4 regions of the Arthrobacter sp. CAN_A1 genome follow, and region 3 is predicted to be linked to each of the others. Evidence: riboswitches for the same ligand, from Rfam matches in the RefSeq annotation. Region 3 holds a riboswitch; each other region holds the start of a gene.

Region 1 (3,202 bases), on a different contig from region 3:
GCGCCCGCCCAGCCCGACGGCGCTGTCGCCGCCCGCCGGATGACCCAGCAGGGGCTGTGAAATCCTCCTGCCGCCACACCGGGTGCCGTGGTCAGGTGGCCGGGCGCCGTGCAGTCCCAGGAATTCGCCTATGCACCCTGCGGGTGGTGGACCATCCACGCGACGATGGTCAGGGCACGGAGTAGAAGGCGTCCCGCAGCCGTTCGTCGAGTTGCTGGATCTCGGTGAGGAACGCGTCGTGACCGATAGGTGAGGCGATCATGTGCACGGGCACATCACCCGGCAGCGCCGCCGCCAGGACGTGGGATTGGCTGGGGTAATACAACCGGTCAGTATCCACTGCCGCGATGAAGAACTCGGCGCTTGCCTGCCCGAGGGCGTCCTGCAGGGTGCCGCGGTCGCGGCTTGCGTCGTGCCCCATGAGGGCTTCGGTCAGCAGGAGGTAGCTGTTGGCGTCGAAACGCTCCACCAGTTTGTCGGCCTGGTGGTCCAGGTAGCTTTCCACCTGGTAGCGGCCGCGGGACGAGGGATCCGATGAGCCGAAGGGCGCCTCAATGCCCTGCGCGGCCCTACCGAAGCGGTGCTCGAGTTCGGGTTCGGACCGGTAGGTGATGTGGGCGATCCGCCGCGCCAGGCCCAGACCATCGACCGGCCCGGGGCCCGGATAGTAGTCTCCACCAGCGAAGCCCGGGTCCAACCTGATGGACCTGAGCTGCGCCTGGGCAAAGGCAATCTGCTCGGCCGAACTGGCTGCTGTGCAGGCGATTACCGCGCACCGGTTGACCCGCTCCGGGTAGAGGAGGGCCCACTCCAGTGCCCTCGCCCCGCCGAGAGATCCGCCGACCACCGAATGCCACTGCCCGATGCCCAGGGCATCGGCGAGCAGTGCCTCGGCCCGGACCGAGTCCCTGACTGTGACGTACGGGAACCGCGAGCCCCAGGGGACCCCGTCAGGATCATCCGTGGCCGGTCCGGTGGATCCGTAGCACCCGCCGAGCATGTTGATCGACACCGCGAAGTACCTGGTGGTGTCGATGGTTTTGCCGGGGCCGACCAACTGGTCCCACCAGCCGTCTTCGTCCGAGTCCCCGCGGGCGACGTGGGAACTGCCGGTCAGTGCATGCTGGATCAGGACCGCGTTGGAGCGGTCTTCATTGAGGGTGCCCCAGGTTTCATAGGCGAGGGCGAGCTGGGGAAGATAGCCACCCGTTTCGCAGGTGAAGGGACCGAGACTTCGGGTGCGGAGGACGCCATCAGGGCCGTCGTCCGGGATGGGCTGGACGTCACCGAGTGCCCCGGGTCCCTGCTGTGTCGTATGAAGAGTTGCCACTGGTATCGCCCACCTTGGAATCCGCGCTTGCGCCTGACACTCTGCCTGCCGCCTGGTCGTCACCCGGGGCACCCCGCCGCGAAGGAGGGTTGCCGTCCAGCAAGCCGGGGCTCGGTGGAGCGGGTGTTCCGCTCCGTGCTGGCACTCGTGACCTGTTCCTAGATAACCCGAAAAGAACCCCCTGGCGCAAATATGTGAACATCTGTGGCCCGGCAGGTCGGCTGTAGCTGTCAATCCCGGAGGTCATCTCGGGGTCGTTCGTACTGGAACTGTTGACGGCCATCGTTGTTGCCCTGCTGCTGGTCATGCCGGGCAGCAAGCTGGTGGTTCTTGAGCTGGTGGCGTTGGTCTTCGGCAACGCCGTGTACCTGGGTGGGTTCTTCCAGGTGACGGCGCTGATCATCGTTCTGATGCTCGCCCGCGGGGGAATACGCCGCCTATTTTTAGGTAAGGGTATCCTAAGTCGAGTCACAGATCACAAAGTGCCACACTAAGGCCATGCGCTTGGACCATGTCTCATATGCCTGTGAACCCGACGGCCTCGTAGCAACTGCTGGGAGGATTTCCGACGCCCTGGGTGTCGACCCCGTGAAGGGTGGTGTGCACCCACGCTTCGGCACCCGGAACATGATCTTCCCGATGCTTAATGGCCAGTACCTGGAAGTGGTTGAAGCGCTGAACCACCCCGCCTCGGACAAAGCCCCGTTCGGTCAGGCAGTGCGTGCCCGGTCCGAGGCCGGCGGCGGCTGGATGGGCTGGTGTGTGGCAGTGGATGATCTGGCCCCCTTCGAGGAGCGGCTGGGCCGGAGCGCCGTGCCGGGTAACCGCAAGTTCCCGGACGGACAGGAACTGACTTGGCAGCAGATCGGGATCAAAGGGCTCATCGCCGACCCTCAGGTCCCCTACATGCTGCGGTGGGATGACGGTACCGAGGCGCTTCATCCGTCGCAGGCCAAACCGGCGTCAGCCCGCCTTGACTCGCTGACGATCGCCGGCTCCCCCGATCGCATCGCTGAGTGGCTGGGCACCCCCGCCACCGAACCCCTTGATGGTGTCGCGGTGCACTGGGTGGCGCCGAACGGCACCCCCGGCATCATGTCGGTGACCTTCCAGACGGCAACCGGCCTGGTGGAAATCTAGCCAGCCGCCGCAGCGGGCGGGTGCGCGGCTACGTACCGATCCCGATCGCCGACCCGAAGAGGGCGAAACCCACGAATCCTGCAATGTCCAGGAGTGCGTGGGCGATGACCAGGGGCATGACCCGTCGGGTCCTGGTGTAGGCGTACCCAAAGATCAGACCCATGATGAAGTTGCCAATAAACGGCCCAAAACCCTGGTACAGGTGGTAGCTCCCACGCAGGAGCGCGCTCGTGACGATAATGACCGGCGTCGACCAGCCGAGCTGTCGCAGCCGGTGGAACAAATAGCCCACCACTATGACCTCCTCGACCACCGCATGGCGCAACGCCGAGAGGATCAGGACCGGTACTGTCCACCAGTAGGCGTCGAGCGCCGCCGGTTCGATGGCCGTAGTGATCCCGAGCGCACGTCCCGCCGCATAGATGCCCAACGTGCCGGCGCCGATTACCGCGGCGAGACCGAATCCCAACCCGAAGTCGACTTTTGGTTTGGTGAAGGTGAACCCCAGGGTACGGAACGCCGACTTGCCGGGCTCGGTCAGCAGGAACAGGACGAGGAAGACCGGGATCAGGGCGAAGAAGATGCCCAGCAGCTGGTAGGTCAGGTCGAAATACTGGCGGTCGTCGAGGACAGGGTTCAGCCGGGTGGTCTGCGCCGCGAGCGGTGCCTGGCTGAGTTTGTCCAGCAGGTTCACTACCGCGTAGACGGCTGACTGTCCGAGCGACAACCCCA
Region 2 (3,202 bases), on a different contig from region 3:
CCACCACTGGATATTGCCGTAGGACGGTACCGGCTCCGTCATGGTGGGGAACTTGCCGTTGCCCCAGTCGAAGGTACCGGCCTCGACGACGACGCCGCCCAGGGTGGTCCCGTGCCCGCCGATGAACTTGGTGGCTGAGTGGATCACGATGTCAGCGCCGTGCTCGATTGGACGGATCAGGTAGGGGGTGCTCAGGGTGGAGTCGATGATCAGCGGCACCCCGGCGTCGTGGGCGATCTTCGCCAGCCCCTGGATGTCGGCGATCTCGCCGGACGGGTTGGCGATCACCTCGGCGTAGACGGCTTTTGTGTTGTCCTGGATGGCCGCGGCATAGTCGGCGGGGTCGGTGCCGGGCACAAATGTGGTGTCAATGCCGAACCGGCGCAGGGTCACATCGAGCTGGGTGACGGTGCCGCCGTACAGCTGGGAGGCCGCGACGATGTGATCGCCCGCCTGGCAGAGGGCAGCGAAGGTGATGAATTCGGCGCTCATGCCCGACGCCGTCGCGACCGCCCCGATGCCACCCTCCAGGGAGGCGATCCGCTCCTCGAACGCGGCGACCGTGGGGTTGCCGATCCGCGAGTAGATGTTGCCGTACTTTTGGAGCGCAAACAGGTTGGCGGCGTCGGCCGTGTCCTTGAACACGAACGACGTCGTCTGGTAGATGGGTACTGCCCGGGCCCCGTGGGCCGAGTCGGGAGTGCCTCCAGCGTGGAGGGCTCGCGTGCGGAAACCGAAGCTGCGGTCAGCCATCAGACACCTGCCTTAATATTCTCGGGTGTTACGTCGTCGACAATGAAATCTAGGCCCTCTTTGCGGGCGAGGTCCGCTTCAAGCTCGCGGACGATGGGGAGGATGTCCTTGCCGAAGGCTTCGACTTCCTCCTGGAAGTGCAGGTAGCAGGTCAGCATGAGGTTCACGCCGATCTTCTTGTACTCGACGATGCGCTCGGCGATCTGCTCGGGCGTCCCGATGAGCTGCGTTCTGAACCCGTCGTTGTACTGGATCAGGTCCTCGAAGGACGAGTCGGCCCACATACCCTTGCCGTCCCTGGTGGACGCGCCAGCCTCCTGGACCGCGTCCCGGAACCCTTCGACGGCTGGCTTATGCGCCTTGGCCACGATCTCCCGGAGGGTTTCACGGGCTTCCTTCTCGGTGTCCCGGGCAATCACGAAGCCGTTGAGCCCAAACCTCGGATGCCGCCCGGCGTCCGCCGCTGACGCCTGCACGCCCGCGACGTTCTCCTTGAACCCCTCGAGGTCCTTTCCGTTGGAGAAGTACCAGTCGGCCACCCGACCCGCGGTCGCCTGCGCCGCCGTCGAGTTCCCACCGAAGAAGATCTCCGGATGCGGCCGCCCGGGCACGTCAACGGGCGGCGGGTTGAGGGTGAAATCGGTGATGTTGTAGTACTTCCCGGCCTGGGAGTAGTTCTGCTCGGTCCACAGGCCGCGGAGGATCCTGATGAATTCCTCGGTGCGGACGTACCGTTCGTCGTGCTCCAGCCACGGCAGACCGAACCCGGTGAACTCACTCTTCAGCCAGCCCGAGACGATGTTCACCGCCGCCCGCCCACCGGAAATGTGGTCGGCGGTGATGATGAACTTCGCCAGGACACCCGGCTGCCACATGCCGGGATGGACTGCCGCAATCACCTTCAGCCTTTCCGTGGCCCCGAGCAGCGCCAGCGAGAACGCGGTGGCCTCGTGCTGCTTGTCGGCGCCGTACGACGCCGCGTACCGGGTCTGCGACAGGGCGTACTCGAAGCCGGCCCTTTCGGCGATACGCGCGAGTTTCTTGTTGTAGTCGAAGTCCCAACTGGTGCGCTGCTCAATGGTCGAAACGACCAGCCCGCCGCTCACGTTGGGAACCCAATAGGCGAATTTGAGGGGTTGGGAAAGGTCAATAGCCATGAAAACCTCCATCGTGCCTGGCATTAGCACCCTCATGTCACTGCCGGGGCAGTGGCCAGGGTTGCTGCGGTGTCAATGAGCCAGATCTCTCGTACCGCTCGGGATGGTCACCACCAGTGTGGCAGTCCCATCGTGGTAGGCCAAGAATGTTGCTCCCGGTTGCAGGTGCGGGCCTGGCTGCCCGGGGTCACGGCGACGCCCGCGCGGCCAGGACCGCGGCGATACCGGGCACGCACGCCTCGTTCTGCAGCGAGGTAGTGTCACCGAGTGTGGTGTTCTCGTACAGCTGGGTCAGCAACCGGCGCATGATCTTCCCCGACCGGGTTTTCGGGACGTCAGCGACGACGACGACGGCGGCAGGCTTGGCGATCGGCCCGATCACCGTTCCGACGTGATCCCGCAGGATCCTGGCCACCTCCTCCGGTGTGGGCACCCCGCCAGCCGATGAGGAGAGCACGACGAACGCGGCAATGGCATGACCGGTCAGCGGGTCGGCGACCGGGCACACCCCCGCCTCGATCACCCACGGGTGGGCCACCAGCGCCGATTCAATCTCAATGGTCGAGAGCCGGTGACCCGACACGTTGAGCACGTCATCGATGCGGCCGAGGATCCAGGTGTCGCCGTCGTCGTCATACCGGGCGCCGTCACCGGCCAGGAACCAGCCCTGGACTGCGAACTTCCGCCAATAGGAATCCAGGTAACGCTGTGGGTTGCCCCAGACGGTCCTCGCCATGGCGGGGCCGGTCTGGTCCACCACGATCAGGCCCTGCTCGCCCGGCGGGACCGGATGGCCGGCGTCGTCGACAATCCGGGTGCTCACGCCGGGCAGGGCGCGGGAGGCGCAGCCGGGCTTGAAGGACCCATCGGTGGGGCGGGGGGAGAGGATGGTGGCGCCGGTTTCGGATTGCCACCAGGTGTCCACCACCGGCGCGGTGCCGGCTCCAAGGTGTTTCCTGAACCAGCGCCAGGCCTCGGGGTTGGTCGCCTCACCGACCGTGCCGAGGATCCGGATGCTGGAGAGGTCGTAACCGGCTGGCACGCCGTCCGGGAACCAGCCCATCAGCGACCGGATCAGGGTGGGCGCGGTGTAATAACTGGTCACGCCGTAGCGCTCGATGATCTCGAAGTGCCGCCCCGGATGGGGGGTGTTGGGGGTGCCCTCGAAGATCACCTGGGTGGCGCCGTTGGAGAGCGGCCCGTAGATCTCGTAGGTGTGGGCAGTGACCCAGGCCAGGTCGGCAGTGCACCAGTGCACGTCGGCGTCCCGCTGGTCCGGGTCGGGGTGGCTA
Region 3 (3,202 bases):
CGGCCCTTGTGGTGTTCATTTCGGCCCTGATCGAGCTGGCCTGGGGTAAACGCCGCACCTAGCTCAGGCCGGGGGTCCCCGACATCACGGGAATAGTGAGTGGGGCCAGCCCGTTCCATCAGCCATGAAAGCAATCGTTTACTCCCACACCGGCCCCTCAACCGTTCTCTCCCTCGCAGACCGCGACGTCGCTGCTCCCGGCCCCGGAGAAGTTCGGGTGCGCATCGTCGCCTCGGGCGTAAATCCCACCGATTGGAAGGCGCGCTCCGCCGGCGACCTGGCCTTCGCGGAGGTGGTCCCGAACCAGGACGGCGCCGGGATCGTGGATGCACTGGGTGAGGGCGTAACGGACGCAGAGGTCGGCGACCGGGTGTGGCTGTACCTTGCGGCCCACGGGCGCCCGACCGGGACAGCCCAGGAGTTTGCCGTTCTTCCGGCTGACCGGGTCGTAAAGCTACCGGAGGGCATTGATTTCGACGTCGCCGCCAGCCTCGGTGTTCCAGCGATGACGGCGCACCGGGCGCTGACCGTTCACGAGCACGGTCCATCCCGGCTCGCACCGGAGGCCCTTACGGGCCGCGTGGTTCTTGTGCAGGGTGGGGCGGGTGCCGTGGGTCATGCAGCGATCCAGCTGGCTGTCTGGGCGGGTGCGACAGTGATCGCGACGGTCAGCAGCGACTCGAAGGCAGAGTTGGCATCCGCCGCTGGAGCCCATTATGTGGTCCGGTACCCCGATGACTCACTGGCCGACCGCATCCTCGAGATTGCACCCGATGGCGTCGATCAGGTGGTGGAGGTGGCACCGGCCCAGAACGCGGGGCTCGACGTCGAGGTACTCGCCAATCACGGGAGCATCGCCTATTACGCGAACAACAATGGGGACGATTTCACCGCCCCGATTATTGCGAGCTTCGCGAAGAACGTCCGCTGGCAGGGTCTGCTTCTGTACACGGTGGGACCCGTTGCCCTGCGCGCCGCTGCCGAGGACATTACCGCTGCGCTGCGGGCTGGCGTCCTGCCGGTGGGGGAGTCGTCGGGGCTCCCGCTGACCTGGTTCCCGCTCGAGGAAACAGCCGCCGCCCACGACGCCGTCGAGAGCGGCGTCACCGGCAAGGTCCTGATCCGCGTAGCCGATATAAGGTAACGACACAGCCTGCGTTGCGCAGCTGACTGAGAATGTTCCGAGGAGTGGGAAATGGCGTTCGTGCATCAGAATTTCGTTCGCCGTCTCCTACGCCGTCTGGGGCGCGGGCTGGTGCTTGGCGTCTCGGCGGGACTCTTTGTGGGGATCGTTGCTGCGGTCGTGACCTCAGGGGGAACCGACAACGCCCTCCGCAGCGATGTGGGGTGGGGCGCCGGGTTGTTGGCGTTCGCCATCGCCTTTCTGTTCACCATTTGTCTCCCCTCACACGACGCGGTCGACGGACCGCCGCAGTACGGTCAGCTGCGCGGTCCGCGGCCGTAGGCCCAGTCATGTGGCGTCATGAGCTTTAGCAGAAGCTGCGTCAGACCATAGTCTCGAAAGCAGAATCAAGAGTCCCGACGCAAAACCCTGGTTTGTCGGGCGGCAACCCTCCCGCTGTAGCGGGGTGCCCCAGGTGATGATTCGGCCCGATGCGGAACCGCACGGGCAAGTATGGCGTCTCTGAACCGGTTGCGCCTGATGTGCAAGGGGTTGTTCCATGTCCGTCGTCGAATCCGTTGCGGTACCCACACCCGCAATCCGCATCCGTGACAAGAAGCGTGTCCTTAGTTCGGCCTTTGTCGGCACCACCATCGAGTGGTACGACTTCTATTTGTATGGCACGGCCGCGGCGCTGATTTTCAACACCCAGTTCTTCCCCCAGTCCTCGGCATTCGCCGGTGTCCTGGCCTCATTTGCCACCTTCGCCGTGGGCTTCTTTGCGCGGCCGGTGGGCGGGATCCTGGCAGGTCACCTCGGTGACCGCATCGGCCGCAAAGCCCTGCTGGTGGCGTCACTCGTCACCATGGGTGTTGCCTCAACGGGCATTGGTCTTCTACCGAACTACGACAGTATTGGGAGTTTCGCCGTCGTCGGGCTGGTGGCGCTCCGCCTCTTGCAGGGGCTATCGGCCGGCGCCGAATGGGGAGGTTCGGCCCTGCTCTCGGTCGAACACGCTCCACGACACCTCCGCGGGTTCTTCGGAAGCTTCACCCAGGTGGGTTCAGCCGCCGGCATGCTGCTGGCCACCAGCGCCTTCGCCATCACCCAGTTGGCCATGACTGCCGAGCAGTTTCAATCCTTCGGGTGGCGGATCCCGTTCCTGGCCAGCGCAGTCCTGGTGGTCATTGGTTTGGTCATCCGGCTTGGTGTTGAGGATGCGCCCCAGTTTCAGCAGCTCAAGGCCGAAAACAACACCGCGAAGGCGCCCATTGCTGAGGTGTTGAAGTATCACCGTCGTAGCCTGCTCGTGGCGATCGGTCTCCGTCTGGCTCAACCGGCGTTGTTCGTCGTGCTCACCGTATACCTTCTCGGGTACATCAGTTCCCGCCGGGACGATACGACGTCGGGACTGACCGCGGTCCTCGTCGGTTCTGCGGTGGGCCTGATCTCGGGTCCGTTCTGGGGGTGGCTTTCCGACCGCTACGGCAGGCGGCCCATCGCCATCGCGGGTGCGATTGGTATCGGCATCTTTGTGTGGCCATTGTTCTGGTTCCTCGACCATGGCCCGCTGGTCCTGCTGCCGCTGGTGATGATTCTGGGAATGAATGTCCTGCACGATTCGATTTACGGCCCGCAGGCGGCGTGGTTTGCTGAGCAGTTCCCGTTGCACCTGCGCTACAGCGGAGTGTCGTTCGGCTATCAGGTGGGCACGGTCCTCTCCGGGGGTCTCACGCCGTTCATCGCGGCGGCTCTCCTCAATGTTGGCGGCGGTCAGCCCTGGCTGATCTGCGGCTACCTGACCCTGCTGGCGGCGCTGTCCACTCTCGCCGCCGTTGCGGCGAAGGACCCCGCTCGTGCGTACGCCAAAGACCACTCCACTCCCGATACTTTCTAGGAGACCAATGAAGAAGTCCATCCTGCTCAACGCCTTTGAAATGCTTGTCCCAGTTCACCAGTCGCCCGGTCTGTGGAGGCACCCTGAGGATCAGAGCCGTCGATACAGCGAGCTCACCTACTGGACCTCCCTGGCCACCACGCTGGAAGAGGGAGGCTTCCACGGCATCTTCTTCGCTGACA
Region 4 (3,202 bases), on a different contig from region 3:
TCCACTACGTAGTCGGCCGTCAGGCCATGGGTCAGCAGGGACCGGAGCGCGTCAAGGAGGCGGTCCACATCGGCGAGCCGTGACCCGAGTCCGACACTGGCCCGCAATGATCCTGAGGGAAGTCCGAGCCGGGTGAGCAGCGGGTGGGCGCAGAACCTGCCATCTCGCAGCCCCACCCCGTGCTCAGCCGAAAGATAGGCGGCAACCAGCCCGGCGTCGTACCCGGCAACCGAGAAGTTGACGACCCCGATCGGCTCGGCACTGTCAGGGAAGAGCCGGTGAACCGTGACCCCGGGCAGTTCGGTGAGGCCGGTGACCAGAGCCGACCGGAGAGTGTGTTCGTGGGATTGCCAGGCGCGATGATCAAGGGAGGCTAGCACCCCCGCGGCGTGGGCCAGCGCTCCCGCACCCACCACATTGGGTGATCCACCCTCGTGCCGGGCCGGTCCGGTGGCCCAGGACACCGAATCAACCCTGACCTGGCGGACCGCTCCGCCGCCGGCGAGGTAGGGTGTGCCGGCGTCCAGCCAGTCGGAACGGCCCACCAGTACGCCCGCGCCGAACGGCGCGTAGAGCTTGTGACCCGAGAACGCCACATAGTCGATACCGTAACGGTTGATGTCGATCCGACGGTGCGGGGCCAGTTGGGCTGCGTCGACGACGATCCGTGCGCCGTGGGCATGGGCCAGTCGCGCCAGCTCCCTGACAGGGAGCACCTCGCCGGTGACATTGGATGCGCCGGAGACGGCGAGCAGGGTCACCCCGCCGGTTGCCAGCTCAGCGCGGACCCGGTCCAGGGTATCGGCGAGCGTTGTGCCGGCGGTGAGGCTGCGATGCGGTAGTTGCTGCCAGGGGAGCAGATTGGCGTGGTGCTCAATGTCGAGGTACAGCACGTCACCCGTGGCGGGGACGCACCCGGCGAGGAGGTTCAACGAATCGGTGGTGTTTCGGGTGAAGATCACTGTGTCGTCGCCACGCCCGCCCACGAACCGCCGGATCGCTGTCCTCGCATTCTCATACAGCGACGTGGACACCTGGGAGGTATAGCCGGCACCCCGGTGGACGCTGGCGTAGTAGGGCAGGACCATGGCAACGAAATCCTGCACCTCGGCGAGGGCAGGGGTAGACGCCGCGTAGTCAAGGTTGATGTACCTGACCTCACCACCCCCGAGGACCGGTACTAGCAGGCCGCTCCCGACGACGTCGGCCAAGGGGGCGTCCGTCCGGGCTGGATGCTGAGCCACTGTGCTGGGTGCAAGAGTCATGAGGGATCTCCAAGGGTGTGGACCCCACGCCAGGGTGTCCGCGCTTGCCGCACCCGCTCAGGTACGGCCTGGTCGTCACCCGGGGCACCCCGCCGCGACGGGAGGGTTGCCGGCCAGCAAACCGGGGTTTAGCGCTGGCACTCGTGACCAATAGGGAGAGCCTAGGGCACGGGGAGTGCCCTGGTCAGCTTTGTTACGGAATCTTAAAGCAGGTCATCCACATCGGGGTTGAGGATCTGCAGCACATCGTTATGCAGTGTGCTGTTCGTCGCCAGCGCGTTGCCGCCGAACGGGCCGTCAGTGCCCTCGAGGGACGTGAAACGGCCGCCCGCCTCGGTGATGATCGGTACTAGCGCCGCCATGTCATACAGGTTCAACTCGGGTTCACAGGCAATATCGACGGCGCCCTCAGCGACCAGGCAATAGGACCAGAAGTCCCCATACGCGCGACTGCGCCAGACGGAGTCGGTCAGGGTCAGGAATTCCGGCAGGTTTCCGCGTTCCTTCCAGCCCGACAGGCTCGAATAGGACAGCGACGCATCCTCCAACCGCGACACGTTCGACACCTTGAGCCGGGTCGCTGCCGCCAGCGACTTACCCATGTAGGCGCCGGTCCCGGTGGCCGCCCACCAGCGTTTACCCAGCGCAGGTGCGCTGACCAGACCGACAACCGGCTGCCCCTCATCAACGAGGGCAATCAGGGTGGCCCAGACCGGGACGCCCCGCACAAAACTCTTGGTGCCGTCGATGGGGTCGATGATCCAGCGCCGCGAACCGGCGCCGCTGCTGCCGAACTCTTCGCCGAGCACTGCGTCGCGGGGGCGGGCCCGGGAGAGCTGGCCCCGAATCGACTCCTCCGCTGCTTTGTCGGCGTCGGTGACGGGGGTGAGATCAGGCTTGGTTTCCACCACCAGATCGAGGGCCTTGAATCGCGACATGGTCTGGTCGTCTACAGAATCGGCCATCACGTGGGCAAGGCGCAGATCATCGTTGTAACTTTGGCGGTGGTTCATACCTTCAACCTATCGCCTAACGTCGCCATAGTGCGGGACGCTCTCCAGGTCGTGGCACCACTGCTGCTGTACCAGGGTCTTAAACGCCACAGGACACCGGCGGCGGCGGGCCGCTGCGGTGTCCTGTGGGGAGCCGTCCAGTGGGACGGCTACGTAGCTGGGTGATTAGATAACGGTGATATTCTCGGCCTGCGGTCCCTTGGGGCCCTGCGTGGTCTCGAAGTTGACCTTCTGGTTCTCTTCGAGGGCGCGGAATCCGCTGGAGTTGATTGCTGAGAAGTGGGCGAAAACATCCGCGCCGCCGTCGTCAGGAGCAATGAATCCAAAGCCCTTTTCAGCGTTGAACCATTTGACTGTACCTGTTGCCATTTTTTTCATATTCCTTGTGTGTGAGAATCCCCCCGTGCTTCGGGGTTCTCGTTGAGGTGAAAACTAGTGCTCAACACCACAACTCCTTTAAGCCTATCAGGTCTACTGTTCGCCGAGCTCTTTAGCTTCTTGAGTATTTCCCTTGGGCTCGGGGACGCTGGAACCGAGCAGCCGCCGCAGCGATGCCAGCCGCACGGGCCCCGAAACGCCGGCACGGCCTTCGCTGACCCAGGGATCCAGGCCGCACTTCACGGCGAGCCGGTCGTGACGGCAGCCCCTGGCACAATCCGCTGTCCCTGGCTCAAGGTCAGGGAAGGCCTGAAGGATGCGATCCGGGTCCACATGGGCCAGACCGAACGAGCGGATACCCGGGGTGTCGATAATCCAGGTGCCCGGCAGGGAATCCCCGGCTTTCAAGGCAATCGCCGACGACGACGTGTGCCGCCCGCGCCCAGTCACGGCATTGACCCCGCCGGTGGCCCGGTTGGATCCGGTCAGTGCGTTGACCATGGTGGACTTGCCCACACCCGAGTGTCCCAGCAGCACGCTGACCTT

The links. Region 3 has a riboswitch for S-adenosylmethionine ahead of IWX62_RS13335 (MFS transporter). Riboswitches for the same ligand answer to the same signal wherever they lie in the genome.
Region 1: another riboswitch for S-adenosylmethionine. It lies ahead of metX (homoserine O-acetyltransferase MetX); the one in region 3 lies ahead of IWX62_RS13335 (MFS transporter).
Region 2: another riboswitch for S-adenosylmethionine. It lies ahead of sfnG (dimethylsulfone monooxygenase SfnG); the one in region 3 lies ahead of IWX62_RS13335 (MFS transporter).
Region 4: another riboswitch for S-adenosylmethionine. It lies ahead of IWX62_RS12565 (aminotransferase class V-fold PLP-dependent enzyme); the one in region 3 lies ahead of IWX62_RS13335 (MFS transporter).

What each region holds. Positions count from the first base shown of each region.
Region 1 covers NZ_JADOUR010000006.1:166,220-169,421, forward strand. Annotated here, with positions in the region: gene metX (homoserine O-acetyltransferase MetX) at 170-1,273, opposite strand; SAM riboswitch class IV at 1,349-1,483, opposite strand; gene IWX62_RS09295 (hypothetical protein) at 1,603-1,824, shown strand; gene IWX62_RS09300 (VOC family protein) at 1,829-2,470, shown strand; gene IWX62_RS09305 (CPBP family intramembrane glutamic endopeptidase) at 2,499-3,202, opposite strand, start outside.
Region 2 covers NZ_JADOUR010000001.1:142,230-145,431, reverse strand. Annotated here, with positions in the region: gene IWX62_RS00685 (O-acetylhomoserine aminocarboxypropyltransferase/cysteine synthase family protein) at 1-753, opposite strand, end outside; gene sfnG (dimethylsulfone monooxygenase SfnG) at 753-1,910, opposite strand; SAM riboswitch class I at 1,916-2,020, opposite strand; gene acs (acetate--CoA ligase) at 2,098-3,202, opposite strand, start outside.
Region 3 covers NZ_JADOUR010000013.1:2,428-5,629, reverse strand. Annotated here, with positions in the region: gene IWX62_RS13350 (hypothetical protein) at 1-62, shown strand, start outside; gene IWX62_RS13345 (NADPH:quinone reductase) at 125-1,144, shown strand; gene IWX62_RS13340 (hypothetical protein) at 1,196-1,465, shown strand; SAM riboswitch class IV at 1,529-1,643, shown strand; gene IWX62_RS13335 (MFS transporter) at 1,683-3,020, shown strand; gene IWX62_RS13330 (LLM class flavin-dependent oxidoreductase) at 3,028-3,202, shown strand, end outside.
Region 4 covers NZ_JADOUR010000011.1:58,738-61,939, reverse strand. Annotated here, with positions in the region: gene IWX62_RS12565 (aminotransferase class V-fold PLP-dependent enzyme) at 1-1,265, opposite strand, end outside; SAM riboswitch class IV at 1,301-1,414, opposite strand; gene hisN (histidinol-phosphatase) at 1,469-2,278, opposite strand; gene IWX62_RS12555 (cold-shock protein) at 2,444-2,647, opposite strand; gene rsgA (ribosome small subunit-dependent GTPase A) at 2,750-3,202, opposite strand, start outside.